3 regions of the Diaphorobacter sp. genome follow, and region 2 is predicted to be linked to each of the others. Evidence: predicted binding sites of a transcription regulator. Region 2 holds the regulator's gene; each other region holds the start of a gene.
The links. The regulator LexA, encoded in region 2, represses DNA repair genes until DNA is damaged. The targets are predictions, from matches to a motif close to ACTGTATNNNNATACAGT.
Positions count from the first base shown of each region.

Region 1: a site for LexA is predicted at 3,169-3,186, ahead of AB7E35_RS03255 (PA0069 family radical SAM protein). Genes of this name have one in related genera too.
Region 3: a site for LexA is predicted at 2,819-2,836, ahead of AB7E35_RS04135 (DUF4007 family protein). Genes of this name have one in related genera too.

Region 1 covers NZ_JBFWLZ010000005.1:68,518-73,072, forward strand. The annotation lists gene cydB (cytochrome d ubiquinol oxidase subunit II) at 1-402, shown strand, start outside; gene cydX (cytochrome bd-I oxidase subunit CydX) at 442-579, shown strand; gene AB7E35_RS03240 (hypothetical protein) at 631-804, opposite strand; gene AB7E35_RS03245 (acyltransferase family protein) at 1,264-2,421, shown strand; gene rnk (nucleoside diphosphate kinase regulator) at 2,495-2,902, opposite strand; gene AB7E35_RS03255 (PA0069 family radical SAM protein) at 3,216-4,394, shown strand; gene fghA (S-formylglutathione hydrolase) at 4,397-4,555, opposite strand, start outside.
Region 2 covers NZ_JBFWLZ010000006.1:27,748-32,302, forward strand. The annotation lists gene AB7E35_RS03630 (hypothetical protein) at 104-472, opposite strand; gene lexA (transcriptional repressor LexA) at 633-1,307, opposite strand; gene AB7E35_RS03640 (asparaginase) at 1,384-2,397, shown strand; gene AB7E35_RS03645 (DUF1566 domain-containing protein) at 2,469-3,143, opposite strand; gene AB7E35_RS03650 (MFS transporter) at 3,389-4,555, shown strand, end outside.
Region 3 covers NZ_JBFWLZ010000007.1:14,897-19,451, reverse strand. The annotation lists gene AB7E35_RS04150 (hypothetical protein) at 1-210, opposite strand, end outside; gene AB7E35_RS04145 (helix-turn-helix transcriptional regulator) at 553-837, shown strand; gene AB7E35_RS04140 (hypothetical protein) at 1,124-2,503, shown strand; gene AB7E35_RS04135 (DUF4007 family protein) at 2,906-3,826, shown strand; gene AB7E35_RS04130 (ATP-binding protein) at 3,819-4,555, shown strand, end outside.

The DNA of each region.
Region 1 (4,555 bases), on a different contig from region 2:
ACGGCCGAAGTGCATGCGGGTGCCTGGTTTGCCAATTACCGGGCGCAGCCCGCGCTCTACCTGGTGCCGGCCCTGGGCCTGCTGCTGCCGCTCTTGGCGGCCCTGGGCATGCGGCTGCGCCGCGAGTGGCTGGCGCTGCTGTCCAGCGGTCTGGGCATCGCGGCCATCATCGCCAGCGTGGGCGCGTCCATGTTCCCGTTCATTCTGCCTTCGTCGCTGAACCCGCAGCACAGCCTCACGGTCTGGGATTCCTCGTCCAGCCATCTGACACTGTTCATCATGTTGGTGTGTGCACTGATCTTCGTGCCCATCATCCTGGCCTACACCAGCTGGGTTTACAGCGTGCTGCGCGGCAAGATCGATCCCATGGCCATCGTCGATGGCCGGGGCCACTCTTATTAATCCCCTGGCTCACGAAGCTGCAAGAAAGGAAACAAAACCATGTGGTATTTCGCCTGGTTGCTCGGCCTGCCGCTGGCGGCGGCCTTCGCGGTGCTCAACGCGATGTGGTACGAACTGATGGATGACGAGGCCACGCGCCGCGAATTGCTAGCACGCGAAAAGCCTGCCAAGCATTGAAACAAAAGCAGCTCCCTCGGGAGCTGTTCTTCTTTTCCGGGTGGACTGTGGTCAGTCGTCCGTTTCATCGGGTTGGGCGCGGCCCTTTGAACCTGTGACGCGGTTCTTGAGTTCGCGCCGCAGCGTCACGGCCATGCCCATTTCCATGAGCTGCATGTCGATTTCGTGCGACAGGTGCTGCAAGTCGTCGCGCCGGGTCATCAGCCGGTCGATTAGCCCGTACATGTCGCATATGCGCTGCTGGGCGTGGCGCTTTTGATGGCGCAGCTGTATCAGGCCGGCAGGCCTCATTCTTGAGCCCGATGCTGGTGGCGTTGTTGGCGCGAGAGAACTCCAATGTCTCCTTGATCTGGTCGGCGTTGAGCGGCTCTGCGGCCGGAGGCCGCAAGGCGTAGATCTGGCCTACGGCGCGGCTGATGTCCCGGCGGCTGCCCCGCTCTCCAAGAGTGCGAGACAAATGGCCGGTTCGCCGTGGGAAGAGTTTTTGAATTGCACCATGGCCTTGATTGGGCGCCGGGCACAGAAAGTGCCGACGTGGCTGTTGGCGCCGTGCATGAGTGTGATGAAAGGCGCACAATAATGACGTTGTTTTGTCTTTCCTCTCTTTCGCAGGCGTAGGCCCGGGGCTGCTGGCTTTGATGGTCAGCCCCTTGCTGGGCCTGAAAGCCTTCCCGATTGCCACCCATGTCCCACGTTAGCCGCAGTGCGTTGATCGACTGCACCAAGGGCTTGGCCTGCGCCGCCATCGTCTGGCACCACCTGGCGTTTTATGGTCCCATGTCTGACGTGGCGCGCCAGGTGATTCCCGGGGTGATCGACTGGCTGTACGAATACGCGCGCATGGCAGTGCAAGTGTTCCTGGTGCTGGGCGGTTATCTTGCGGCATCCAGTCTGGCGCCTCAAGGCAGTGCGCGCTTTGCAGACCCCGCGCAGCGCATCGCGCGGCGCTTTGTGCGCCTGGTGGTGCCTTATGCGGCGGCGCTGGTGTTGGCCATCGTGGTGCAGGCGGCGGTGCAGCCGTGGTTTGACCAGCCCTACGTGTCTGACCCGCCGGGCCTGGTGCAATTGCTGGCGCATGCGCTCTTGCTGCAGGGGGTGCTGGGCGAGGAATCGCTGTCGGCCGGTGTTTGGTATGTGGCGATCGACTTTCAGCTGTTTGCGCTGATGACGCTGGTGCTGGCGTGCGCATCCCGCGCTACGGCGATCCTGCGTGCGCGCGGCGGCGGGCCTGCGCAAGAGCCGCGCGGACCTTGGGGTGTGAGCTTTGCGCAGGCCCTGGTGGTGGCGGGCGTGGCAGCGTCGCTGCTGTACTTCAACCGCGACGCAGACTGGGACACCTGGGCCGTGTATTTCTTTGGCGCCTACGGTCTGGGCATGATGGCCTGGTGGGCCGTGCAGGCGCCCCGTGCGGCTGCCTGGGGTTGGGCGCTGCTGATGGCGGCGCTGGTGCTGACGGCGTTGGTGCTGGACTGGCGCCCGCGCATCGCGCTGGCCGGCACCACATCGCTGGCATTGGTGGCTGTCATGCGCCTTCCGGCAACGGCGCGCTGGCAAGGCTGGTCACCTTTGAGTCGGCTGGGGCAGATGTCTTACTCGGTGTTTTTGGCGCACTTTGCCGTGTGTGTGCTGGTCAATGCCGTGGAGAGCCATTTCTGGCCGCAGTCGGTGACGGCTGCGCTGGCGGGTATGGTGATCGCCTTCGGGCTGTCACTCTACGCGGGCCATGTGCTGTATGAGCACGTGGAGCGTCACGTGCCCAGCTGGAATCTTGCGCTACGCTGGCAAGCCGGGCTGGTGGGCGCGGGGCTGTTGACGACGACGTTGATGGCAGCGCTGGACTGAACAGAAAGCAATAAGAAAACAAGGCAGCCGCTGCGCGCCGCGTTACTGGTCGCGCTGCAGCAGCCGAGATGCTTCAGCGGTGCAACTCGCCCGCGTTTTCGGGTTGAAACTCGATGGCATCCACCCGTACCGTGACCTGTCCCGTGGGGCTGGGCATCTGAAACTCATCGCCCACACTCAGGCCCAGCAGGGCAATGCCCACGGGCGCGAACACCGACACCTTTTCGCCCGATCCGTCCATTTCTCTGGGGTACACCAACGTCAGCGTGTTGGACTTGCCGGATTCCAGCAGCGTGAAGCGCACGGTGGAATTCATGGTGACCACGTTGGGCGGCATGTCCTTGGGGTCGAACACGTCGGCGCGGTTCAGCTCTGCCTCCAGCGCCTCGCGTCCGGGGAAGGGTGCGGTTTGTTTGTCCAGCAGGGCTTCGATGCGATCCATGTCCAGGGACGACAGGATGATGTTGGGCTTGCTCTGCATGGTGTGACTTCCTCGTAAACGGTGGTGAAAACGCGGCCACTGTGCAGACGCGTTCTGACAGACAAAAGCCCGGGCAACGGGGTTGTCCGGGCCAAGGCTTGTTCTGTGGATTGCGCGCATCTTGATGCGCGAAGGGGTGCGATTGTGCGTCGGGATCGGCGTTTTGCCAAGCGATCACACACGCGCGCAGTGCGAATTGCTGCTGCGCTTGCCGTGTGCTGAAGAAAGGCGTAGCGCGTTGCGATCTGTCAAAAAGTGCCAGAATGACTGTTCATTCATACAGCTTGTGATGTGTCAGATCATGCAGTCATTCATGCACGACGAAGACCCTGGCGCGCAGCGGCCCGCTGCCGTGGTGCGGGTGCCTGTGCGCGCGCTCAAGGGGCGCGGCGCGGCCTCCCAGCCGTCCCACCGTTTCATGCGCAATGCGCGCGAGCCCTTCGATGATGGCTGGGGTGCGCAGGCAGTTGAACCAAGTGGCAGTGTGGACGGTCGGGATGACCAGGGTGATGCGGCCGCAACTTCCTTGCCAACCCAGGTGATCCTTGAAGACGCGCGCAGCGCACTGTGCAGCAACGACTCGCCCGATATCTTTTTCGAGCAGTCGGTAAACCCCTATCGCGGCTGCGAGCATGGTTGCATCTACTGCTACGCGCGGCCCACGCACAGCTACCTCAACCTCTCGCCGGGGCTGGACTTCGAGACGCGCATCATCGCCAGGCGCAACATTGCCGACGTATTGCGCACCGAGCTGGCGCGTGCCAGCCACAGGCCGTCGGTGGTCAACATCGGCTCGGCCACCGACTGCTACCAGCCCGTGGAGCGCGAGCTGCGCCTGACCCGTGCGCTGATCGAGGTGATGCACGATGCGCGCCACCCGTTTTCGCTGATTACCAAGAGCAGCGGCGTGGAGCGCGACCTGGACTTGCTGGCCCCGCTGGCGCACAGCCGCCTGGCCGCGGCCTACGTGACCATCACCACGCTGGACGCGCGGCTGGCGCGTGTGCTGGAGCCGCGCGCCGCCGCGCCGCACCGGCGCCTGCGCACCATACGCGCGCTGGCCGATGCCGGCGTGCCCGTGGGCGTGAGTGTGGCGCCGCAGATTCCCTTCATCACCGAAGATATGGAGCAGGTGCTGGCCGCCGCGCGCGATGCGGGCGCTACCTCGGCCTTCTACACGGTGATCCGTCTGCCGTGGGAGCTGGACGCGCTGATGCTCGAATGGCTGCAGCTGCACTATCCGCAGCGCGCCGCGCGCGTCATGGCGCGCATCCAGGATCTGCACGGCATCGACCCAGCCGCGCGTGCAGCCGGCAAGAGCTACGACAGCCACCACGCCACCCGCATGAAAGGCACCGGCCTGTGGGCCGACCTGCTGCGCCAGCGCTTTGAGAAAACCTGCGCGCGCCTGGGCCTGAACCGCCAGCGCACCGAGCTTGACTTGTCGCAGTACCGCCCGGCGCTGGCGCGGGGGCAAGGCGTGCTGTTTTGAGCTTACGCCCCAGGCACGCCCAACTGCCGCGCGTGGTGGCGCAGGTGGTCGTCGATGAAGCTCTGGATGAAGTAGTAGCCGTGGTCGTAGCCCGCGTGGCGGCGCAGCGTGAGCGGCTGGCCCGCTGATGCGCAGGCAGCCTCGAACAGGTGCGGGTGCAA
Region 2 (4,555 bases):
ACCAGTTGCAGGTGATCTTTAGACCGGTTGCCAGCGCTGCTTTGGCCACGCACGCACGGTTTGCCAGCGCAGCGCAGTGGCGCGGTGGTCGGCGCATGGCGGGTCAGTTCAGCGCAAGGCGGTTCAGCTCGGCGCACACATCGGCCATGCGCCCGGAGATCACCAGCCGGCAGGCTTTGTCTTCATGGCGGTTGACGATCACGCGCAGCGGGCGCGCTCGCGCCGTGGCCGGCGCTGGCCGCAGCGCGATGGCGGCACCGGCCCGGGGGCCATGCCAACCGGCGGCCGTGTGGCAGGGATGGACCGGGCTGGCCGTGCGCCGCGGGTCGTTGTCGGCCTGCGCGGTGCGCTGGGGCGCGGCGTCAGCGCGGACTGCCAGCGGGGCTGGGCATGTCGCGCGCGGGCGCATGGACATGGCGATGCTGCGCAGGGGCTGAAGGAACGAGGTGAAAACAGGAAGAGCAAATCCCATGTGAAAACTCCGGCATGCAGGGCATGAAGGTGGAACACAGGCAGGATTGCCAAGTAAGAAGGCGCGCATCCGCAGGGTTGGCACGCGCCACCCGCCGGGCGCAAGGCCCGTGGTGCTGCATGCCATACGCCCGCCACCTGCGGCGGCGCCAGGCGTTGGGCTACATCAGCATGGTGTTGCGGATCAGGCCGACGGCCAGGCCTTCTATCTCGAAGGGCTCGCCGGGTTCGACGCGGATCACGGGGTAGTCGGGGTTTTCGGGCAGCAGTTCGATGGCGCTGCCAGTGCGGCGCAGGCGCTTGACGGTGACATCGTCGCCCAGCCGGGCCACGATGATCTGGCCGCTGCGCGCCTCGCGCGTGGCCTGCACGGCCAGCAGGTCGCCGTCCATGATGCCGGCGTCGCGCATGGACATGCCGCGCACCTTGAGCAGGTAGTCGGGCTTGTGCGCAAACAGGCTGCCCTCCAGCGTGTAGGTCTGGTCCACGTGCTCCTGCGCCAGAATGGGCGAGCCTGCGGCAACGCGCCCGATCAGCGGCAGCGTGAGCTGCGACAGGCCGGGAATCGGCAGACTGAACTGGGTGCCGCGCGCGGCGTTGATGTTGCGCACGGCTTCGCTGCACAGCCGTATGCCGCGCGAGGTGCCGCTGACCAGCTCGATCACGCCCTTGCGTGCCAGGGCCTGCAGGTGTTCTTCGGCTGCGTTGGCGGATTTGAAGCCCAGTTCTGCCGCGATCTCGGCGCGCGTGGGGGGGGCGCCGGTGCGCGCAATGGCGGTCTGGATCAAGTCCAGAATCTGCTGCTGGCGGGCGGTGAGCTTGGGGCGGTCGAGCATGGTGCGATCCAGTGCGGTGGGTATGAACAACTGTTTTTTAATCCAGTATCTGTATTTTTGAACAGTTTTTGAAGAGGTGCAAGAGGTGGCGCAAAGAAAAATCGTGGTGCTGGGCACCGGGGGCACGATTGCGGGCAGTTCGCCCGTGCGCGGCGCCAACGTGGGCTACGTGGCGGGGCAGATCGGCGTGGATGAGTTGCTGGCCGCGGTGCCGGGGCTGGCGCAGGCGGCGGGCGGCACGCTGGTGGCCGAGCAGGTCGCGCAGTTCGATAGCAAGGACATGGACTTCGCCACCTGGGCGCGGCTGGCGCAGCGCTGCGCCGCACATCTGGCCGACCCGGCGGTGGCGGGCATCGTCATCACCCACGGCACCGACACGCTGGAGGAAACCGCCTGGCTGCTGCACACGCTGCTGGATGCGAGCCGGCCAGTGGTGTTGACCGGTGCCATGCGCCCCGCCACCGCGCTGTCGCCCGACGGGCCGCAAAACCTGCTGGACGCCGTGACCCTGGCGGCCGACAGCACCGCGCGCGGCGTGCTGGTGATGGTGGCTGGCGCGGTGCACGGCGCGCGTGATGTGCGCAAGGTGCACCCGCTGCGGCTTGACGCTTTTGACAGTGGCGACGCCGGGCCGCTGGGGTGGGTGGAGGCGGGGCAGGTGCGCTGGGCGCATGACCGGCCGCCCGGCGCCGCCTGGGCCGGGCAAGCCGCGCATGCGGCGCTGGTGCCCGTGCTGGGCAGACTGCCATGGCCTCGCGTGGAGATCGTCATGAGCCATGCTGGCAGCGACGGCGCGCTGGTGGACTGGCTGGTGGAAAAAGGGGTGCACGGCATCGTAGCGGCCGCCACGGGCAACGGATCGCTGCACCGTGCGCTGGAGGCTGCGCTGGCGCGCGCGGCGCATGCCGGCGTGCGGGTGCGCGTGGCCTCGCGCTGCCCGCAGGGGCGCATGCTGGAGCTGGCGGGCGCGCCCTGGCGGCACGCGGCCGGCCTGAGCCCGGTGAAGGCGCGGATCAGCCTGCTGCTGGAGCTGATGGCGGACAGCGCTGGCGCCAACAGGGTAAAAAGTGGCCTTGAGCCTTTTGAATAAAGCGCGTGAAGCTATTTAATCTATAGCAGATCAGGTGCGACCCTGACTGATTTGCGCCGCACGGCACGGGTTCAAGGCGCGGGGCGCACCAGCCGCACCGCCAGGCGTGTGTGGCGGCCCATGTCGCCGCGGGCCTGGCCGCTGGTCATGTCCACAGCCCAGCCCTGTTGGGGGTACAAGGTGTTTTCGCCCGAGCCGCCGCGCGTCACGTTGTCGTAGGCGTAGGGATTGACGGCGTGGACGTTGATGCTGGCCGTGCCCGTCCAGTGCCATTCGGGTGGCGAGGACGGAAACAGCCGCGCATCCACCGCCGGTGCAGGCGTGCTGCGGTTGAGCAGGCGGCGCAGCTCGTTTACGCGCGGCAGGCGCCAGCGCACGTCCTCGGCCTTCCAGCGTTTGCGGGCCAGGGCCTGCGCTTCGTTGTAGCTCAGCAAGTCGGGGGCGCCGATGCAGTCGCTGCCGTTCCAGCGCATGCCCTCCACGCAGCGCGGCCAGGCCAGGCGGGCGCGAATGTCCAGCACCAGCGTTCCGTCGGCCGACAGGGTCAGCGCGGGCTGGGCGGGCGTGGATGCCGGTGCAGATGGCGGTGCGGTGGGCTCGTCATCGTCATCGTCATCGTCACCCACTTGCGCGCACGCGATGACGGGTATGGCAAGTGCGGCGGCGCACAGGGCCAGCGCGACTGCCGGGCGGCGGCGGGCCGGCGATAAGGTCAGGGCCGGGGACGAGGGCTGTTGCGAACGCATGACGGTATGTTCTGGTCAAAAAAGGCTTGCAGCAAGAGGTTTTGTCATGGGATTGTCAGCGCACTGGCTGCGTGCAAAGGCGCGATCAGCACGGGCATGCGGGCCTTGATGGCGCCGCCAGCGTGGCGCGGCGACTGTGTGGACAATCGGTTCATGGTCATGACTGTCTTTTTTCATCCGTTCGCCCCGCCTTGGCGGGCTGGCGCCTGGGGTATCTGGTGCGCTGCACCGCAGCGGGGCGCACGATGAGCGCCGGCCCCGCACACACACCCAAGCTCACGCCCGCCGCTGCCACCGACATGGACGGCCTGCCGCAGCCCGCGCGCCGGCAGGCCATGCTGGTCATCGTTTTGGGGCTGACGCTGGCCGTGCTCGACAGCAGCCTGGTCAACCTGGCCCTGCCCGACATTGCCCGCCAGCTGCAGTCGGGCGCGGCGCAGACGCTGTGGGTGGTCAACGCCTACCAGCTGGCCGTTTTGGTGGTGCTGCTGCCGCTGTCCGCGCTGGGTGAGCGCGTGGGCTATCGGCGGGTGTATCTGATGGGCATTGCGCTGTTTGCCGTGGCGTCGCTGGGGGCGATGTGGGCGTCCAGCATGCCGGCGCTGATTGTCGCGCGGGCGCTGCAGGGGCTGGGCGCGGCGGGCGTCATGTCGGTCAACGCGGCCCTGGTGCGGCTGATTTACCCGCGCGCGCAGCTGGGCCAGGGCATGGCCGTCAACTCGCTGGTGGTGGCCACCGCTTCCATGACCGGGCCGACGGTGGCCGCGGCTATTTTGTCGGTCGCCTCGTGGCCCTGGCTGTTTGCCATGAATCTTCCGCTGGGCCTGGGCGTGTGGTGGCTGGGGCGGCGCGCGCTGCCGGCCAACCCGCCTTCGCCACACCAGGCGCCGCGCTTTGCCGCGCTGGATGTACTGCTCAACGCCGCCATGTTCACGCTGCTGTTTCTGGGCGGCTCGCAGCTGGGCGCGCGCGGCGGGGCACAGGCTGGCGGCGCGGCTTCGGGCTGGCTGCTGCTGGCCGCGGGTGTGGCGGTAGGCGCTGTGTTTTTGCGGCGCCAGTGGGGGCTGGCAATGCCGCTGTTTCCGGTGGACTTGCTGCGCATACCGGTGTTTGCGCTGTCGATGGGCTCGTCGGTGGGGGCTTTTTGCGCGCAGATGCTGGGTTTTCTGGCGCTGCCGTTTCTGCTGCTGGAGGCGCAGGGCCGCAGCCACCTGGAGGCAGGCCTGCTGATCACCGCCTGGCCGCTGGCCACGGCGGTGGTGGCGCCGCTGGCGGGGCGCCTGATTGGCCGCTACCCCGACGGCCTGCTGGGCGGCATCGGCATGGCCGTGTTTGCGGCCGGACTGCTGTCGCTGGGCCTGCTGCCGGCGCAGCCTGCCGACTGGAACGTGGTCTGGCGCATGGCGCTGTGC
Region 3 (4,555 bases), on a different contig from region 2:
CAAAACACGTAGCTTCTTATGTGCATCGACAACCGAGGAAGGTACTTCTTCTGGTAAATCATCTTCATTAAGTGCATTGACGATATTACGAAGGCGTCCCTCCCCCTTCAAATCCGGTCGCAAAAAAGCATCGAAGACCTCGGTCAAGGACCAGGTGGAAGCACCCCAGTCGAGATTGACTGGCGCGCGCTTAGCTTCCTCATCACGCATCTTTCATCCTCCATCCCAGCGATCGTTGCGACACCCGCACCGCTGAAGCTACTGCCCCCTGACTGAACTTCCAGGTCGAATGCTCTCACCCATGAGGGCTGGATCTTACCTCCATATTCCTCCACGTGCAAACCTCCATATTCCTCCATAAGAACACCAATTTTTCACCTCCATATTCCTCCATACATGTTCCTAGAACACGCAGGAAATAAGGCATTTCATGAGACTTCAGCGAATTTTTTTTGGCTGCTGATCGACATCGCATTTTTTTACTGTGAACACCGATGGCTGGGCACTGCGCACGTCGCGCTGTTGTCCGTAGCACATACCTGGAGTAGATCCATGAATGCAAAGCTGCAAGCCGTCACGCTCAACAACGACAAGGTGGCGCGCAAGCGCAAGGACGCGCGCCCCACCGTTCCCGATCCCTTGCGCAACTTCGACTGTCTTCCCGGCGAGGCTTTCGTGCGCTTACCCGTCGTGCTGATGCTGTTGGGGGTATCCCGGTCAACCGTTTGGCGGTGGTGTGAATCGGGAGCCCTTCCGGCGCCCAAAAAGCTCGGTAGCCGGATTTGCGTTTGGCGCGTTCGCGATTTGCGCGAAGTTCTTAAAGCAGGATCGCTGTGAATGCCCTCAGCGTCGGCATAAATCGAGGATTTATCAAGCGCAACAAAAACTAGGAAACCTGGATTGATGCTGCCAAAAGCCCTATTTTTCAGTGTTTTTGAGGGTCTTGGTGGGGGAGGCGCCAAAAGCGAATGTGCTAGTTACTAGTAATTGATAGCTTATGACCAGCTCACACAACCAACCACCAAGCCAGTTATCAATCACCAACCTCTAGGTACTTGCGCGATACGCAGCATCGCCCATGAGGGCATCTCTGCAAGTGCCAAATCTACCATTGAAAGCTTTTATGTCTGATTCGCAAACATCCATCTTCTATATGCCAGAACCCAGCAAAAAGCATGGGACTGTTAACCTTCCAGCAAAGTATGGAATCATTTTCAATAACAAGGAGGTCTTCAACCTCACCACTATGAGCGATCATATTTATGGCTTGACACCGGCGAAGAATAAGATCAAGGCAAAAATGAATAGGATTTGTAAAATCTACGCCTACGAGTTGTCAGTGAATTACCCTGCGACCTTGCTCAGCAACAACGTGTTGATGAGCAATACGGTCTATCAGGCTGCGCTCGCCCATAAATACATGGCGCAGATCAATCTTGCGGAGTCAGAAGATGTCCACCCAGATTATGTGAAGACGATCAGCTTGAAGCACTGCGAGTTTCAGGAAATCACTCTGACGTTCTGCCTGGAATACGAATCGGCCAAGCAGGCTTTCCGCCTGCTCTTGAATCTCAAGCGCTATGCGGGAGTGGTGCTCAAGTCACCCCGTAATCAGAGCGAGAAAATCTCGAAGAAGGTGGGGGTTGCGGCATCCGGAGATACCCAGTCCTGGTACATCAACAAGGTCGACGGTCGTTCGGTTCGTTTCTATGTGAAGGATCGCAACCAGCCGAACAAGTTCGCCAGCTTTGTGTCGCCCGAGGTGGAGAATGCGATCTACGAAATTGGCAAGCGCGTGCTTCGGGTGGAGATCACGCTCAGCGCTAAATACCTTGCCGAGAACGGGCTGAGCAAGCCAAGCGCTTGGCGCGGCGCTAAGGGTAAAGCGGTGTACCGTGAGCAGTTTGATTGGCTGCGCACGTTGCTGAAGGTGGATGCCGACTATCGGGTCAATAAGCCGCAGCAGCGCCATGTGGATGGTCTGCCGGAACGCGACCAACTGGTGCTCGCCTGGTACCTGAAGGGAAAGCCGATCAATCAACTCCCGCAGTTTCAGTCAGGCGAGTGGAAGAAGTCGCCGATCAAGCAGCGCATCCTGGAGCGCCTGCGCATCGACATTGATATTCCCTGGAAGACCCAGTGCCGCATTGCGATCCCTGGGTTGAGCGAGTTGCTGTCGCTGGATCGGTTGGTGAAGCCGCCGAAGGAGTTGCTTGAGCACTGCCATTTTCCCTCGACGGTCAAGCGCAAGAACCGTGAGTTGCGCAAGCTTGCTGAGGCGGCAATTGCTGCGGCGCAGCTCAAGTGGGAGAAGAAGGGGGGTGGCGAGGGCCAGGCTACGAGTAAGGGCAAAAGCAAAGCCCAGCGCGGTGCCGCTGGCGCTGTGGCGTCATTCCCTGTCTCCGCGTTGGGGGCGGCTTTGGAGGGGTTGCGAAAGGCTGGGGTGCTCTTGCCCTCACCCACGGATGGGACGACCAGCGATATCTCCAATTTGATGGGGTAGGTCGTGAGTGTTGCCCCCTGGTTTTCCCATGGGGCAACCACACAGCCCGGGGGCGGCACAACCTTTGGAAAGGCGGCATGGTTCTGGGTTGAGTGTTGCCTTCGTTTTGCCCCAAGGTACACCTAGAAGACTCCATTGGGCCCGCCACCCACTCTCCGATGAATGACTGCCGCTACTAGAAGCGGACGCTCAATCGCGCCCTGAATACGTGCTGCTCGACTCTAGCAGCTGCCGCTGACCCGGGTGCTGTGCCCGTCCAACATTTCCGAGCTGGGCAACGCGCGCGTTGCCCAGCCAAACATCGCAAAACCAAATACTGTACATTTGAACAGTTTTAATGCTCTAGTCTTACAGATGTTCCTGCAGACTGGTGGGAGCCACCAGATTGGCTAAAATGATCGCATGAGCGCCGTATCTAAAGACAGCGGAGGAACGCCGGTTCATTTTTCGGGCCACGAAACGTTTCCACTGCGCCAAATGTGGCTGAAGAAAGCCTTCGATCAGGCTGTGAGTGGCGGTCTGATTCCTAAGTCCGTCTTCGCTAATGACACAGCCATTGCTGAATTTGGCGTAGGCAAGAACATGGTTGCATCCATCCGCCATTGGGCCTTGGCCTGTGGAGTGATGTATGAGGCAGGCAACAACTTTCAGATCGGTGGTCTCGCTGCCGAAATCCTGCAAGACGGGGGCCTCGATCCTTACGCTGAAAATCCTTCCACCGCATGGCTAGCCCATTGGCAGCTAGCCGGACATTGTTTCCGTTCTACGACGTGGCATTGGCTGTTCAACCATGTGACTGCACCCACCTTTACCCGCCAAGAACTCGAGGCTCCTTTAGCTCAGTACGCACGGAAGATCGCGCCCAAGCATAGGTTGTCCGTCTCAACGATCTCCCGCGACTTGGAAACGTGTCTTCGCAGCTATGCCCCACGTGCGGCCGGTGGGTCCCCGGAAGACTTCGCCGAACCGCTCTTGGGTGAGTTGGGTCTGCTGCAAGAGGTTCACAAGGGTCAATACGCCTTCCGTCGCGGTCCCAAGGCCTCGCTGCACGATGGTGTCTTCGCCTATGCCCTCGTCGACTTTTGGGGCCGAGAGGCTGAAGGCCAAAGTTCATTGGCATTCGAAGCCGTGGCTTATGCCGAAGGGTCACCGGGACGTGTCTTTAAGCTCGACGAAGAATCAATAGCCCAACGGCTGATCTCCCTCTCCGACTTTACCGGAGGCAAATTGGAGTGGACGGACTCTGCCGGTCTCCGTCAAGTCCACCGCAAGGTTCTCACCAAGGACGACATCAAAAACATGATCAGGCACGCCTATGACTGAAAAAAAGCAACAGGCTCTGTCTGACATCGTCCGGATTTCGCATCAATACCAAAGATCGATTCGTGTCGACACGGATATAGGCCGAGCGGATGCCTTTGCTGGCTACATCTGCCACGCAACTGCGAACGCCGTGGTCGATGGGATGTGCAAGCAGCTCACCGGCACCAACCAACGGTGCTTTACATGGACAGGGCCTTTCGGAGGGGGTAAGAGTTCGCTGGCTGTCACTTTAGCGAGCGCACTTCACCCTGAAAAAAGTCTTCGCACGAACGCCCGCCAAGCTTTGCGACTGGACTCCAAGCCCGCCTTCGAGAAGGCTTTCCCCGTACAAAAGGGTTGGCTGATCGTCCCAACGGTTGGGCGGCGCGGTAGTGTTGTTTCTGGGCTTTATACCGCGCTACGTCGCGCGCAAGGCAAAACGGTTGATGGCCGCAACAAGCCCAACGCGCAAAGCCTCATTGCTGAATTGCTCGAGGAGGCCAAGAGTCGTCCGCGCGACGGCGTATTGGTCATCATCGACGAGATGGGCAAATTCTTGGAGGCCGCCGCGTTGGGCTCCGGGGACGATGTCTACTTCTTCCAAGAGCTCGCTGAAGCTGCCACTCGTGCTGAAGGTCGCTTGGTGGTGGTCGGTGTACTGCATCAATCTTTCGCACAGTATTCTGCTCGATTGGGCATCGACACCCGCGACGATTGGACTAAGGTCCAAGGCCGTTATCTCGACTTTCC